DNA from 3 places in the Allobosea sp. 05T433 genome. Region 2 is predicted to be linked to each of the others. Evidence: riboswitches for the same ligand, from Rfam matches in the RefSeq annotation. Region 2 holds a riboswitch; each other region holds the start of a gene.
What was found. Region 2 has a riboswitch for cobalamin ahead of AC1DGP_RS25980 (CbtB domain-containing protein). Riboswitches for the same ligand answer to the same signal wherever they lie in the genome.
Positions count from the first base shown of each region.

Region 1: linked by a shared signal. The riboswitch ahead of metE (5-methyltetrahydropteroyltriglutamate--homocysteine S-methyltransferase) and the one ahead of AC1DGP_RS25980 (CbtB domain-containing protein) in region 2 are both predicted to bind cobalamin.
Region 3: linked by a shared signal. The riboswitch ahead of AC1DGP_RS18670 (ABC transporter substrate-binding protein) and the one ahead of AC1DGP_RS25980 (CbtB domain-containing protein) in region 2 are both predicted to bind cobalamin.

Region 1 covers NZ_JBFTKS010000013.1:27,249-32,614, forward strand. Annotated here, with positions in the region: gene metE (5-methyltetrahydropteroyltriglutamate--homocysteine S-methyltransferase) at 1-1,947, opposite strand, end outside; cobalamin riboswitch at 2,057-2,281, opposite strand; gene AC1DGP_RS18615 (TonB-dependent hemoglobin/transferrin/lactoferrin family receptor) at 2,577-4,829, shown strand; gene AC1DGP_RS18620 (hypothetical protein) at 4,947-5,366, shown strand, end outside.
Region 2 covers NZ_JBFTKS010000023.1:77,018-82,383, reverse strand. Annotated here, with positions in the region: gene cobD (threonine-phosphate decarboxylase CobD) at 1-199, opposite strand, end outside; gene cbiB (adenosylcobinamide-phosphate synthase CbiB) at 211-1,191, shown strand; gene cobO (cob(I)yrinic acid a,c-diamide adenosyltransferase) at 1,295-1,906, opposite strand; gene cobU (bifunctional adenosylcobinamide kinase/adenosylcobinamide-phosphate guanylyltransferase) at 1,920-2,444, opposite strand; cobalamin riboswitch at 2,585-2,767, shown strand; gene AC1DGP_RS25980 (CbtB domain-containing protein) at 2,755-2,985, shown strand; gene AC1DGP_RS25975 (CbtA family protein) at 2,998-3,738, shown strand; gene AC1DGP_RS25970 (DUF1636 family protein) at 3,788-4,177, shown strand; gene cobW (cobalamin biosynthesis protein CobW) at 4,182-5,231, shown strand; gene cobN (cobaltochelatase subunit CobN) at 5,235-5,366, shown strand, end outside.
Region 3 covers NZ_JBFTKS010000013.1:45,969-51,334, forward strand. Annotated here, with positions in the region: gene AC1DGP_RS18660 (ribonucleoside-diphosphate reductase subunit alpha) at 1-780, shown strand, start outside; gene AC1DGP_RS18665 (ribonucleotide-diphosphate reductase subunit beta) at 906-2,033, shown strand; cobalamin riboswitch at 2,124-2,333, shown strand; gene AC1DGP_RS18670 (ABC transporter substrate-binding protein) at 2,610-3,638, shown strand; gene AC1DGP_RS18675 (FecCD family ABC transporter permease) at 3,647-4,672, shown strand; gene AC1DGP_RS18680 (ABC transporter ATP-binding protein) at 4,669-5,366, shown strand, end outside.

The DNA.
Region 1 (5,366 bases), on a different contig from region 2:
CACCGCCCAGTCCAGATAGCCCTTCCACTCGCTCTTGCGCAGCGGCAGCCCCTCGCGCAGCGCCGCCTCGTCGATTTGGATCATCGCGGCACCGGCCTTCTCCAAATCGATGACCTCGTCGCGGATCGCCAGCGCGATCTGGCGGCAGGAGGCACTGCGCGGGATGTCGTCGCGGACGAAAGACCAGTTCAGGATCGTCACGGGCCCGGTCAGCATGCCCTTCATCGGCCTCACCGTCAGCGACTGCGAATAGGTCCACCAGCCGACCGTCATCGGCTGCGGCCGCGAGACGTCGCCGAACAGGATTGGCGGCCGCACACAGCGCGAGCCGTAGCTCTGGACCCAGCCATGTTTGGTGAAGGCGAAGCCGGCGAGCTGCTCGCCAAAATACTGCACCATGTCGTTGCGCTCGAACTCGCCATGGACGAGCACGTCGAGGCCAATCTCCTCCTGCCAGCGCACCGTGCGCTCCGTCTCCTCACGCAGGAATTGCTCATAGTCGGCATCGCTGATCAGGCCCTTGGCATGAGCCGAGCGGGCCTTGCGGACCTCGGCGGTCTGCGGAAAGGAGCCGATCGTTGTCGTCGGGAAGGCTGGCAGGTTGAAGCGTTCGCGCTGCAATTTCGCTCGGGCTGCGAAGGGGCTCTTGCGGTCCGTCATGCTGGGCGTCACCGCCGCGACACGAGCGGCGACTGCGGCATCGTGGACTTTCGGCGAAGCCTTTCGGGCCGCCGCTGCGGCCGCCGAAGCGTCCAGGGCATCCCTGACGCTGTCGCGGCCACCCGCGAGGGCTTTGCCCAGCACCGAGAGTTCGCCCATCTTCTGTACGGAGAAGGCGAGCCAGCTCTTCAGGTCGGAGTCGAGATCGGTTTCGAGATCGAGATCGATCGGCGTGTGCAGCAGCGAGCAGGAGGGCGCGATCTGGACATGGTCGGTGCCGCGCCTGGCGACCACCGGCTCGAGCCGGCCGAGCAGCGCCGGCAGGTTGGCCCGCCAGATGTTGCGGCCATCGATCATGCCGAGCGACAGCACGAGCCCGCGCGGTGCCTTGGCCAGCACCTCCTCGAGCTGCGCGGGAGCGCGCACGAGGTCGAGATGAAGGCCTGCGACAGGCAGCGTGACCGCCGTGTCGAGATTGTCGCCGAGACCACCGAAATAGGTCGTCAGCATGACCTTCAGCTGCGGCAAGGCATGGGCGATGGTGGCATAGGTCCGGCGCAGGGCGTCGCGGGCGGCCTCGTCGAGATCGAGCACCAGACAAGGCTCGTCGATCTGGACCCATTCGGCACCATTGGCGGAAAGGCGGCGCAGCACATCGATATAGACCGGCAGCAACTCGCCGAGCAGCGAGAGCGGATCGAGGCTGGCGTCCTTGCTCTTGCCGAGTTTCAGATAGGTGACCGGCCCAAGCAGAACGGGGCGGGTGTCGTAGCCGAGTGACTTGGCCTCACGATACTCGTCGACCGCCTTGAGCGAGGACAGTGCGAAGCGCTGTCCGGTCGCGAATTCGGGCACCATGTAGTGGTAGTTGGTGTCGAACCACTTGGTCATTTCCTGCGCCGGGGCGCCGTGGGAATGCTCGTGGTCGTGGTGGGCATGGCCGCAGGAGGTGTGCGGCTCGGTCTCGCTTTGCGCACCTCGCGCCATGGCGAAATAGGTCGCCAGCCCGACCGGACCACCCTTCCAGCCATAGATCTCGGGAATCGCGCCGACCATCACGCTGATGTCCAGCACCTGATCGTAGAACGAAAAGTCGTTCGACGGGATGACGGTGACGCCGCGTGCCTTCTGGCGCGCCCAGTCGGCGGCGCGCAATGCGGCGGCGGTGTCGAGCAGGTCCCTTTCGGTCGACTTGCCCGACCAATAGCTTTCGAGAGCGAGTTTGAGTTCGCGGCGCGGACCAATGCGCGGCGTCCCAAGGGTCGCGACAGGAAGTGAAGATGACATAGGCTTACCCCAGAAGTTGGGAGCAAAGGCCAAAGCGGACGCGTCCAGGATTCCGCCGGCGAAGAGCCTGCGCAATCGCAAAGCGCTCCACCGGGACACCCCGCCCGAGGACGTTCAGTTCGTCGAGGCAGGTCTCCTGGCTCACGGGTCATCGCTGCTGTCCGGCCTTCCCGAGACCTTGCCGGCCTCAGTGACACATCTTGGACAGCGGCTCACCGCTTACAGTTGCGGGGGCAGCGCCGGCCTTGCCCAGGTCAATAGCGACCTCGACGCACCGGCTTCCCTCTTAGCTCCGGGCAAACAGACCCAGAGAACCACGACACCCCAACCTAGGTCCAAATGCTCGCCGCAGTCAATGGGAATATAAAGACATCTTTATGTCTCCATGTCGCTATCTGCGCCGACTGACGCTGCCCCCGACGGCGGGGTGTACCCTGGTCGCGCGCAGGCGATGCGGGGCAAGCAGTTCCCCGCGCAATTGCTAAAGTAGAATAATTAGAATCTATATCTATTATAGATTGCATGTACTTCACTACAAAAATACATCAGAAAACACTGTGTCAAATTTACAATTGCGAATCCTAGTACCAGCGGACTACATCCACCCGCAAATGGACTGGGGTCTTCCAATGAAGAACAAATCAAAACTATATTTTTCAGCCACTTTCCTTTTTACAATCCTTCAAAGCACGATTTGTTACTCTCAAGCGATCGCAGATGGCGGCAGTGCGTCACCGGCGTTCACGCTCGACCAGATTACGGTCACGGCGACACGCGGTGAAAAGCAGGTTCTCGATGTTCCCGGCGTCGTGAACGTTATCTCACGGCAGGAACTCGACGAGCGCATGACGCGCGACATGCAGGACCTCGTCCGCTACCAGCCGGGTGTCAGCGTCAACCGCCTCACCAGCGGCACCGACCCGTTCGGCAACCTCGATGGCTTCACGATCCGGGGGGTCGGCGGCAACCGCGTCCAGATGCAGGTCGATGGATCGCGTGTGATCGAGCGCATCACTGATGGCAATCGCAACTTTGTCGAGATGCCCTTCCTGAAGAGCGTCGAGATCGTGCGTGGCCCGGGCTCCGTGCTCTGGGGCGCCGATGCTCTGGGCGGCATCGTCGCCTATCGTACGCTCGATCCCCAGGACCTGCTGAAAGGCAAGGACAAGCCGTATGCCGTACGTCTCGATGCCGGGTATGACAGTTTCGACCGCTCCTTCACCAAGACCGGCATTGCGGCCTTCAGGCTCACCCCTGCCCTCGAGGCCATTGTCGGCCTGAGCCAGAAGACGGCGGAGGAGGCCAAACTCAGCCGTGCCCGGGCCGATGGCGGCCGCTGGGGCTGCCCCGTGCCGAGCCTGCGCTATCTCGGCTGCGACACGCTGAACCCGCTCGACAGCACGGTTTGGAACGCCTTCGGCAAGATCGTCTTCTCGCCGACGACAGACCATACGTTCAAGCTGACCGGAGAGTATTTCGACAACAGCTCAAAGGTAAATCAGCTCTGGGACTACAATGTCTTGGCGTCTGGTCTCCGCAACGGACCCTATATCCGAGATGAAGTGAAGTCACGCCAGCGCATCGCCTTCGAGCATCAATGGGATGTCGGCACGAGCTTCCTCGACTCGATCCGCTGGCAGGCATCGTTCTCGCCACAGAAGCGTGAGGTCACCAATAATCGCTACCAGACGCAGACCAACAACCAGCAGCGTTTCACCCGCGGCTTCCTCGACTATTCCGAACAATTCTCCCAGCTCGACATCCAGGCCAAGTCGAGCTTCGCGCTCGGCTCGAGCTTCCACAGGCTGACCTACGGGTTCCAGGGCGACGTCACCAAGACCGATTATGAGCGTCGCGACGACGTCCGGAACATGTCGACCGGCGTCACCACCACGACGATTGCAGGCGGCTTCAACTTCGCCAACGCGACGACGACGCGCTACGATTTCTATCTGCAGGACGAAATCGAATTGCTAAACGGTCGCTGGACGATCACGCCGGGCGTCCGTTACGCCAATTACAAGATCGACCCGAGCATTGGGCCAGGCTACGTCATCGTGCCGGGCAAGGCTCCGCGCGAGATCGACTCGCATAAGCTGATCCCGCAGGTCGGCACGATCTTCAAGCTCGACGAGACCTATTCACTCTATGCCCGCTACGCCCAGGGCTTCAAGATGCCGACCGCGCAGCAGCTCTATACGTCGCTGCCGATGGGCACCCAGAACCTGATCCCGAACCCGGATCTCAAGCCCGAGAGCGTCACGTCCTACGAAGCCGGCATCCGCGGCCGCTTCGACAATGGCTGGTTCTCGGTCGGCGTCTTCCATGCCGATTACAAGGACTTCATTCAGAACTTCGCGCCGATCCTCGGTTCGACCGATCTGACCTATCGCAACCTCTCGAGCGTCAAGATTTCCGGTATCGAGGCATCGGCCGAGTGGAAATTCCACGAGCGCTGGCTCGCCAATGTCGCGTTGAGCTACCAATACGGCACGCAAAAAGCGGATGCTGGCGCATTGACCACGCCGTATAACTCGATCACCCCGTTTACCGCTGTCGCCGGGCTGAAATACCTGATGCCCGAATATGGGCTGGAGGCCGAGGTCATCGGAACCTTCGGGGCGGGCGTCACCCGCGCCAGCGCGCCGACCATCTTCAAGCCGGCGGGCTACACCGTGTTCGATGCCTTCCTGAACTGGAAGCCGACCTCGTACATCACGGTCCGCGGCGGCGTGCAGAACATCTTCGACCGCCGCTATTTCTCGAACGTCTATAATTTCGACAAGGTTCCGGCTTCGGCCGCAGTCGCCGCGACCAACCCGCTCGAACTGCAGACCGCGGCGGGCCGTACCTTCAAGCTCGCAGCCTCGGTTGAGTTCTGAGACGCAGCGGACCTAGCGCCACCCGATTGACGGGCCGCCGCTGTGACAAGCGCGGTTGGTCACGCGACGCTCCGAGCGAGACCCCGGAGCGTCGCATCCTTTCCTTGGAGCCCCCTTATGACAAGCACCACACATCCCCGCGAACTGCTGAAGCAACCCTCGGCCGAAATCCTGGCAAGCCTGCCCGCCATGGGCCGCGTCATGCTGAGCGCACGCTCCGGCGGCGCGACGCATGAGCGCATGGGCGTGGTCGGCACCGTCTCGATCGACGGGACCAGGGCGCGCCTCGCAGGCGAGTTCCACGACAGCACGCTCGATCTTGCGGTCGTGACCCGGCTGGTCGCGGACCGCACCAGCAAGATGCGCGACCGGGTGCTGCCCAGGCTCGAGTGCCAGGACGCCGCCGGCGAGGTGTTGTTCAGCCTGATCGGGCTCGACGGGTTGGAGCTCTTCGACAAGGCGCTTGCCCCATTCGGCGCCGGTGAGGCCCTGGAGCCGGTCGAGCGCGAGAGCGCTGCCGGCGGCGGATCGCCTGAT
Region 2 (5,366 bases):
GTGCCGCAGCGAGCAATGCCGCCTCGTCCCGCACTCCCGGCAGGCGCTGCCAGAGGCTTAACGGCAGCGCAGGAACCGGATAGGGGATGGGATTGATCCCGGTCGAAAGATCGATCCATGGCTCGGGCGCCTCCGGGAACAGCGCCTTCGCCTGTGCCAGATCGCCGCCATGCCAGACCTTGCCTGCCGCCTCAGCCATTCCCGCCCCGCATGAGCCTGTCCGATTCCCTACCGCTCCTCGCCGCCGCCCTGATCATCGAGGCGGGATTCGGCTACCCCCAGGGCTTGTATGCGCTGATCGGCCATCCCGTCACCTGGATCGGTGCGCTGATCTCCCGGCTCGACCGGATGCTCAATCGCGAGCGCGCCTCCTTCATCGTGCGCAAGGCGGCCGGCGGCCTCGCCCTCGCGCTGCTGCTTGCCGCCACATTCGCCATCTCATGGGGGCTGACCCTGCTCTGCCGCGGCCTCGGCCCGCTGGGCTGGCTGCCCCTCGCGCTCGTCGCCTCCAGCCTCATCGCACAGCGCAGCCTGCACGAGCATGTCGCACGGGTCGCCGAAGGACTGGAGCGGGACGGGCTCAAAGGCGGACGCATCGCCGTTTCGATGATTGTCGGCCGCAACCCCGAAACCCTCGACGAAGCCGGAGTTTCCCGCGCCGCAATCGAAAGCCTTGCCGAGAATTTCTCGGACGGGATCGTCGCTCCGGCTTTCTGGCTCGGCGTCGGCGGCCTGCCGGGCGGCGCGCTCTACAAGGCGATCAATACCGCCGATTCGATGATCGGCCACAAGACACCGCGCCACCTCGCCTTCGGCTGGGCGGCGGCGCGTCTCGACGACCTCGTCAACCTTCCCGCCTCTCGCCTCACCGCGCTGCTGCTGACCGCAGCCGCCGCACTCGACAAAACGTCAGACCCCGCCAATGCGTGGCGAGCTGTCCGACGCGATGCCCGCCATCATCGTTCGCCCAATGCCGGTTGGCCGGAAGCCGCGATGGCAGGTGCGCTCGGCCTCCRGCTGGCGGGCCCGCGCGTCTATGGCGATGTCAGGGTCGACGACGGGTGGATGGGGGACGGCCGGGCCGAAGCGGAAGCGGCGGATATCCGGCGGGCGCTCGCTCTCTATCGGAGGGCGTGTCTGCTGCTGTGGGGGCTCGCCGTTGCGGGGGCCGTCACCGCGCTCGCCCTCTAGTTCATCGGACCGGGCATCGCATCGGGAACGACGATCTCACCTTCTGTGTTTGCTTCGACTTTCCCGAAAGCTGCGATCCACGTTTCGGGTCGATGCCCTGGCCTCAGAACTCGATCCCGGCCTGTGCCTTCACGCCCGCCGCGAAGTGATGCTTGACCACCGTCATCTCGGTGACGAGGTCTGCGACGGCGATCAACTCGGGCTTGGCATTGCGGCCGGTGACGACGATGTGCAGATCAGGGCGCCGGCTCGCCAATGTCTCGACCACCTCCGCCAGCGGCAGATAGTCGTAGCGCAGCGCGATATTGAGTTCGTCGAGCACGAGCAGGCGTATCTCCGGATCGTCCATCAACGCCTTGGCCTTGGCGAAGGCGCGCCCGGCGGCAGCGATGTCGCGGGCCTTGTCCTGCGTTTCCCAGGTGAAGCCTTCGCCCATCGTGTGCCAGACGATGCGATCGCCGAAGGCGTCGAGCGCCTTGCGTTCACCTGTCGCCCAGGCGCCCTTGATGAACTGCACCACCCCGACGCGCCAGTCATGGCCGAGAGCCCGCAGGATCAATCCGAAGGCGGCGGTCGACTTGCCCTTGCCTGGCCCCGTATTGACGATCAGGAGTCCCTTTTCGATCGTCTTGGCGGCGACCTCGGCATCCTGCACCGCCTTGCGCTTTTCCATCTTGGCCTTGTGGCGGGCGGCCTCGTCAGCATCGATCGTCATCGGAACCTCCTGCTCATTTCACCTGCATCGGCAGACCGGCGACCATGAAGATCACCCGGTCGGCCCGCGCCGCAAGCATCTGGTGCAACCGCCCCGCCTCGTCGCGGAACCGTCGGGCGAGCGCATTCTCGGGCACGATACCGAGCCCGACCTCGTTGGAAACCAGGACCACCGGGCCACGTGCCGAAACGCAGGCCTCGACCAGTTCCCGGCTTGCAGCCGCCACATCCTGCTCTGCCAGTATCACGTTGGTCAGCCAGAGCGTCAGGCAGTCCACCAGGGCAGGTTGCCCCGCGGGAACCGCGCGGATCGCCTGCGCCAGGGCCAGCGGCGCATCGATGGTCATCCAATCCTGCGACCGGCGGGCGCGGTGCTCGGCAATCCGGGCGCGCATCTCATCGTCATAGGCCTGCGCCGTGGCGAGATAGATCCAGGGCGCCGGCACCATCTCGATCAGGGCCTCGGCATGGCGGCTCTTGCCGGAGCGGGCGCCGCCCAGAACGAGGGTAAGAGGGGAAAGGATCGCTGCCACTGCCAAAATCTCAACCCAGGGAAGATCAGCCTAAGGAACGGACCTGGCGAGCGAAGCGAAACAAGCCGGGACAGGCCATCAGAGATCACATCGCTTCACTGCGCTCGCAATCACGATCGCTGCATTGCACAGCACCGTGCAGATGGCTAATGATCATCCCCGACGGTGCCTCTGCAAGGAGGTGAAAAGGGAACGCGGTGCGATACCGCGGCTGCCCCCGCAACTGTAAGCGGCGAGTTTCGCGCCATCGGCCACTGGGATTGTCCCGGGAAGGCGGCGAGAGATCCGGACCCGCGAGCCAGGAGACCTGCCGTCGATGAGTGATGCAATCCAGCGGGCTGCCGGCGGGGTGGCCAAGGAGACCGAGATGACGACGAATACGGCTTCGATCACCACCCAGGCCAGCGCATCCGAGCGCGTCAAGGCTGTCGCAGCTGCCCTGGCACTCGGCGCAGCCCTGATCTTCACCGTCGGCTTCGCCCATTCGACCAGCGTTCACAACGCAGCCCACGACACGCGCCACACCCTCGCCTTTCCCTGCCACTGAGGGAAAGGCAACATGGTCAATCGTGTTCTCACGGTCAGTCTTCTGGCCGGGCTTCTTGCTGGGCTCCTGGTCGCAGCACTCCAGCATGTCACCACCACGCCGCTGATCCTCAAGGCGGAAACCTTTGAGACGGCGTTGCGCGCAGCCGAGCTTCAGCACGCCAGCTTCACCGGCGATGCCAGGATCGTCCTTGCCCATGGCGGCGCCGACGCAGCCGACCACGCCGAGTGGAAGCCACAGGACGGCTTGCAGCGCACGGCCTTCACCACCATCGTCACCATTGCGACCGCGATCGGCTTTGCCGCCCTGCTGCTCGGCGGCATGATCGCAGCGGGCGATGCCATCACTGAACGGACCGCACTGATCTGGGCGGCTTGCGGCTTCCTGGCCTTCGGCCTCGTGCCGGCGACCGGGCTCGCACCGGAATTGCCCGGCAGCGCGTCAGCCGAACTGCTCCACCGCCAGACCTGGTGGATCGCCACCGCGCTCGTCACCGCCGGCGGCCTCTGGGTCTTCCTGCGGACGGAGGCGAGCTGGCTGCGGGCACTTGCCGTGCTTGCCATGCTCGTCCCGCATCTGATCGGCGCACCACATCCCGCCGCCCCGGAGAGCAAGGTCCCGGCCGAAATCGCAGCGCATTTCGCCGCGCTCTCGCTCGCGCTCCAGGCTGCCCTCTGGCTCGCTACCGGCTTTGCCGTCGGCGTGCTCTGGCCCTGGGCGACGCGCCGTGCCGCAGCCCCGGCCAAGGCCTGACGCTGAGCGCGATCCCCCGGGATCGCGCCGGAAGCAAAGGAACCGGCCTATGCCCGAAGGCGATGTCACCATTTTCGTCTGCGTCGCCTGCCGGCGCGCGCGGGCGGACCTGCCGGAGGGTTACGACCAGCCCGGACTGGGTTTTGCCGAGGCGCTGCGCGAACGCATCGCGCGCGACGGCGGGACGCTTCCGGTCGAACCCGTCGACTGCCTCGCGGTCTGCAATCGCCCCTGCACCGTCGCCTTGGCGGCCGACGGCAAATGGACCTATCTGATCGGCGATCTCGACGCAGACACCCATATCGCCGAAATCGTTGACGCAGCTGCAAGCTTTGCAGCCAGCGCAAACGGTATCGTTCCCTGGAAAGAAAGACCCGCTTCGTTCCGCAAGGGCGTGGTCGCGCGCGTACCGCCTCTCCCGGCGCGCCAACAAGGATGAGATCATGAACGCTCCCCAAGCCCGCTCGCTGGGCAAGATCCCCTGCACGATCATCACCGGCTTCCTCGGGGCCGGAAAGACCACACTGGTGCGGCACCTGCTGGAGAATGCAGGGGGCAAGCGCATCGCCGTGCTGGTCAATGAGTTCGGCGATCTCGGCTTCGACGGTTCCTTCATCGACGGCTGCGGCATTTCCGGCTGCACCGCGGAGGACATCGTCGAGCTGCCGAATGGCTGCATCTGCTGCACCGTCGCCGACGACTTCGTGCCAGCGCTGGAAAAGCTGCTCGACCGGCCGAACCCGCCGGAACACATCCTGATCGAGACCTCGGGGCTTGCCCTGCCGAAGCCGCTGGTCAACGCGTTCAATTGGCCGGCCATTCGGTCACGTGTCACGGTCGATGGTGTCATCGCCGTGGTCGATGGTCCGGCCGTGGCGGATGGCCAGTTCGCGGATGATCCCGCCGCTCTCGCTGCGCAGGCGGCGCAGGATGCCGCGGTCGGGCACGACAACCCGCTCGAAGAAGTGTTCGAGGACCAGATCCTCTGCGCCGACCTGATCCTGCTCAACAAGAGCGACCTCGTCGATGCGGCCGGCCGCGAACGCGTCAAGGCCGAGATCGCCGCGCATCTGCCGAAGGCGATCAAGATCGTCGAGACGGCCCATGGCAAGGTCGAGCCCGCCCTGATTATTGGCCTCAACGCGGCTGCCGAGGCCGATCTCGCTGGACGCCCCTCGCACCATGAGAGCGCCGAGGACCACGACCACGACGATTTCGAAAGCCTCGATTTCGCTCTCGCCGCGGCGACATCGCCCGAGGAGCTGGCGGCCCGCGTTGCCAGGGCCGCGGAGGCCGAGGGCGTGCTGCGCCTGAAGGGTTTTTCGGCGATTCCCGGTAAGCCGATGCGGCTCGTCGTCCAGGGTGTCGGGCGTCGGGTCAGCCATCATTACGACCGCGCCTGGGCGGCCGGCGAAGCCAAGGATGGTCGCCTCGTGGTGATTGGCCTGAAGGGCTTTGATCGCAAGTCCGTGGAGGCCGCCCTCGCGGGCTGAGCCATGCACCTCCTCCCCTCAAGCGAGATCAGGCTTGACGACGGCGAAGACGCCGTCGATCTCGCCCTGCCGCCAGGGGATGTGCTGGTGCTCTCCTTCGCCGACAGCGACCTTTCGGCGCTGACGGCCGCGGCC
Region 3 (5,366 bases), on a different contig from region 2:
TACCCGAGCTTCGAAGGCTCGCTCTGGTCGAAGGGCATCCTGCCGATCGACTCGCTCTACATCCTCTCGGAGGCCCGCGACGGCGATGTCGAAACACTCGATCGTTCGACGACGCTGGACTGGGACAGCCTGCGCGAGCGGGTGAAGACCACCGGCATGCGCAACTCGAACTGCATGGCGATCGCCCCTACCGCAACGATCTCCAACATCGTCGGTGTCTCGCAGTCGATCGAGCCGTCCTATAGCCAGCTCTACGTCAAGGCGAACATGTCGGGCGACTTCACGGTCGTGAATGCCGACCTCGTCCGCGATCTCAAGGCGCGCGATCTCTGGGACGAGGTCATGGTCTCGGACCTGAAATACTACGACGGAAAGGTCAGTCAGATCGACCGCGTCCCCGACGATCTCAAGGCGCTCTACGCAACCTCCTTCGAGATCGAGACAAGCTGGCTGATCCGCGCCGCCGCACGCCGTCAGAAATGGATCGACCAGGGCCAGTCGCTCAATCTCTACATGGCGCAGCCTTCCGGCAGGAAGCTCGACGAGGCCTATCGCCTCGCCTGGCGGCTCGGCCTGAAGACGACCTATTACCTGCGCGCGCTCTCGGCGACCCATGTCGAGAAGTCGACGCTGAAGGGCACTGACGGCAAGCTCAACGCGGTGTCGGCAACGGTCCCCGTCGCGTCCAAGCTGATCCTCGTCGACATCCCGCTCGACAATGGCATGGCCGTGCCGAACGCCTGCTCGATCGACGATCCGACCTGCGAAGCCTGCCAGTGAGGCAGCGGCGGCATCCACGCTCGCCTTCGCGGCGCGCATGGATGCCCGGCCCTGCCCGATAGCGAACGATACGGACGGCCGGGGCAGACCCGGCCATGACATTCAGACCCGATTGGATATTCATCATGCTCGACTGGTCAGACAGCAAGCCTGCCACCGCCCTCGATCTCAATCCGGCCGCGCCCGGCGGAACCTCTGCCGATGCCACCGGCCTCGGCGAGATCGATCGCTCCGGCGGCCGCGTCAGCGTCGACGAGAAGCGGATGATCAACTGCCGCGCCGATGTGAACCAGCTCCTGCCGCTCAAGTACAAATGGGCCTGGGAGAAATACCTCGCCGGCTGCAACAATCACTGGATGCCGACAGAGGTCTCGATGCAGGCCGATATCGCTCTGTGGAAGTCGAAGGACGGGCTGACCGAGGACGAGCGCCGCACGATCAAGCGCAATCTCGGCTTCTTCGCGGCCTCGGAAAGCCTCGTCGCCAACAACATCGTGCTCGCGATCTACCGTCATCTCACCAATCCGGAATGCCGGCAGTACCTGCTGCGCCAGGCTTTCGAGGAGGCGGTGCACACCCACACCTTCCAGTACATCGTCGAGAGTCTCGGCCTCGACGAGGGCGAACTCTTCAACATGTATCGCGAGGTGCCTTCGATCACCGACAAAGCGGCCTGGGCCCTGAAGCACACCCAGCATCTCGACGATCCCGATTTCGAGACCGGCACGCCCGAGGCCGATCAGGCCTTCCTGCGCGACCTCGTCGCCTTCTACGTGATCTTCGAGGGCATGTGGTTCTATACCGGCTTCGCCCAGATCCTGTCGCTCGGCCGACGCAACAAGATGGTCGGCATCGCCGAGCAGTACCAGTACATCCTGCGCGACGAGAGCATTCACCTGAATTTTGGCATCGACGTGATCAACCAGATCAAGATCGAAAACCCGCATCTCTGGACCAAGGCCTTCCAGGACGAGCTGCGCGGCATGATCCGCGACGCTGCCGAACTCGAGGCCGCCTATGGCCGGGACACCATGCCGCGCGGCTTCCTCGGCCTGAATGCTGCGCTCTGCGAGCAGTACATGCATTTCATCGCCAACCGCCGTTGCGCGCAGCTCGGCCTCGCGCCGGTCTTCGCGGAAACGGAAAACCCGTTCCCCTGGATGAGCGAGGCGATGGACCTGAAGAAGGAGAAGAACTTCTTCGAGACCCGCGTCATCGAATACCAGAACGGCGGCGCTCTGAGCTGGGAGTGAGCTGAGAAGGATGGAGCCGTCTCGCTGCAGGGCTCCATCAGCAGGCGGTGTGGTCGGTGCCTGCGGCTTGACGCCGCCTTGGGCCCCTCTATGGTCGGCCGCGATCAAGGTTCCTCGGGTCCAGGCCCGAAGCTAAGAGGGAATTCGGTGAGGCGCCCTGCGCCGAATCCGAGGCTGCCCCCGCAACTGTAAGCGGCGAGCTCTTCTCCCAACGTCCACTGGCGCTCTCACGCCGGGAAGGCCGGGCGAAGCCAGCGCTGACCCGCGAGCCAGGAGACCTGCCCTGATCGCAGAAGCGTCTTTCGGGCGGGGTGTCCGGGGGGATTTGCGTCGGCGGCAGGTCGTAGACCCGCACCCCCGAACCGATCCGCTCAAGCTCCCGGCTCGTCATCTCGGGGAGCGATGAATTCCATGTCCATGATGCCGAACCACGCGGTCGCAGCCGCGGCAGAGCGCTTGACGCAGACTCGTCGAGCAGTCTATCAAAATTGTAATATTGTTGCATTACAGGATCGGCCGTGCGAGGCCCTCGAGCCTCGCGACGCATGCCGTCGCTCGACGCTATCGGAGACTTCAATGCGCAGCGCCGCACGCCTTTCTTGCCTTTCGTTCGTCGCAGCCATCGGCATGTCGATGTCCGGAGCGGCCTTGGCCGCGCCGACGCAGTATCCGCTGACGCTGGAGAATTGCCGGGAGACGATAACGTTCAACCAGGCGCCAAAGCGCGTCGTGGCGGTCGGACAGACGCAGACCGAGATCCTCTACGCGCTCGGGCTCGGCGACAAGGTCGTGGGCACAGCCGTGTGGTTCAGCCCTGTCGCGAAGCCCTATGAGGCGGTCAACGCCAAGGTGAAGCGGCTTGCCGACAACGATCCGAGTTTCGAGGCCGTCGTCGCCCAGGAACCCGACCTCGTGACTGCGATGTTCGAATGGCATATCGGCCCCAACGGCATCGTCGGCAAGCGCGACCAGTTTGCGAAGCTGAAGGTGCCGACCTATGTCTCGCCCACCGACTGCGTCGGAAAGGACAATTCCGGGCCGGGCGACGGCGTCCGCACGCAGATGTTCACGATGGATCTCGTCTACCGCAATATTCGCGAGTTCGGGCAGATCTTCGACGTCTCCGATCGCGCCGAGGCGCTGGTCGCCGAATTGAAGGCCCGCGAGGACAAGGCGGTCGCTTCTGTGGCCGGTATCAAGCCGCAGGATGTCCCCGTCGTGGTCTGGTTCTCCAGCAAGGACATCAAGGGCGACGCCTTCCTGGCCGGCAAGAATGGCGTGCCTGCCTATATCCTGTCGAAGCTCGGCGCCCGGAACGTCATCACCACCAACGAGGAATGGCCGCTGGTCGGTTGGGAGACCGTCGCTTCCGCCAACCCTGCCGTCATCGTCGTGGTCAAGATGGATCGCCGGCGTTTCCCAGCAGATGACATCAATCTCAAGCTCGACTTCCTCAAGACCGACGCGGTTGCGAGCAAGCTCGACGCCAGTCGGCAGCAGCGGATCGTGATCATGGATGTCGGCGCGACCAGGGCCGGGCTTGATACGATCGACGGCATCGAGGCGCTGGCCAACGGCATCAAGAGCTTCGGCCTCACCAAGTGAGCCATGGAGTGGTTCGGCCCAACTGGTTGGCGAGGGGCGCAGTAGCGATCCTCGCCTTCGTCCTGCTGATACTCGCGATCGCGCTCGCCGTGACGATCGGCGAAATGTCGATCCCGCTTGCCACGGTCTTCAGGGCCCTGGGCAACGGGTTGTTCGATCTCGACTACCCCGTGAGCGCGATCCAGCAGGGCGTCATCTTCGACTACCGGTTGAGCCGGGCTGTGGTGGCGGCCCTCTGCGGAGGAGCGCTCGCGCTTTCGGGGGCAATCCTGCAGGCGCTGCTGCGCAATCCGCTCGCAGAGCCCTATATCCTCGGTATCTCGGCCGGAGCCTCGACGGGTGCGGTCGCGGTGATGATCCTGGGCTTCGGCGGTGCTGCGCTCAGCATATCTGGCGGTGCCTTCCTCGGCGCCATTGCTGCGCTCGCCATCGTTGCCTTGCTCGCCGCAGGGGCCGGTGGCGCGACCGACCGCGTGATCCTCGCAGGCGTCGCCGGATCGCAGCTGTTCAATGCGGCGACCGCGACGATCGTCACCACGCTGGCCAGTGCCGAACAGGCCCGCGGCGTGATGTTCTGGCTTCTCGGTAATTTCGGGGGGGTGCGCTGGCCCGATGTCTGGCTCGCTACGCCAGTGGCCTTCGCGGGCTTCGCTGTCTGCATCTTTCATACGAAGGCGCTCGATGCGTTCGCCTTCGGCGCGGATGCCGCGGCCGCGTTGGGCGTGGCGGTGACCCGCGTGCGCATCGTGCTGTTCGTGACGACGGCCGTCATGACAGCGACCATGGTCAGTATCGTCGGCACGATCGGGTTCGTCGGTCTCGTCATACCCCACGCCGCGCGCTTCCTGACGGGCCCAGCCCATGCCCGGCTGCTCCCGGCATGCCTGATCATCGGTGCAATCTTCATGATTCTTGCCGACATCCTGTCGCGGACGCTGGTGCCGCAGCAGATTCTGCCGATCGGCGTCGTGACGGCGCTGTTCGGCGCCCCGGCCTTCGCCTTCATACTCTATCGCGCGAGGCGACCGGCATGACGCTGGCCGCGCGCGACGTCCGTTGGAGCGCCGGAGGGCGCGTGATCGTGGACGGCGTGACGCTGCACGCCGAACCGGGAAAGATCCTCGGTCTCATCGGCCCCAACGGTTCGGGAAAGTCGAGCCTGTTGAGGCTGCTGTGCCGCCTGCGCAAGGTCGCAAGCGGCGTGGTGACGCTGGACGACCGCGAGATCGGCACCTTGTCGCGGCACGACCTCGCCCGGCGCCTGGCCTTTGTCGAGCAGCAGGCGACGACTGAAATCCAGCTCTCTGTGTGCGACGTCGTCAGACTCGGACGGACCCCGCATCGCGGCGCACTCGCGTCCTGGACAGCGGCCGACGAAGACGCGGTCGAGGCCGCGCTGGCACGCGTCGATATGGCCGATCGACATGACCAGTTCTGGCATACGCTATCGGGCGGAGAGCGCCAGCGCGTCCACATCGCGCGCGCACTCGCGCAAATGCCGAGTGAACTTATCCTCGACGAGCCGACCAACCATCTCGATATCCAGCACCAGCTCTCGATCCTGACCCTGATCAGGCGCCTGGGTATCACCTGCATCATGGCCTTGCATGATCTCAACCTGGCATCGCTTTTCTGCGACGAGATCGCCGTGCTGCATGAGGGCAAGCTGGTCGATGCCGGGACGCCGGAAACCGTGATGACCGAAGCGCTGATCCAGCATGTCTTCGG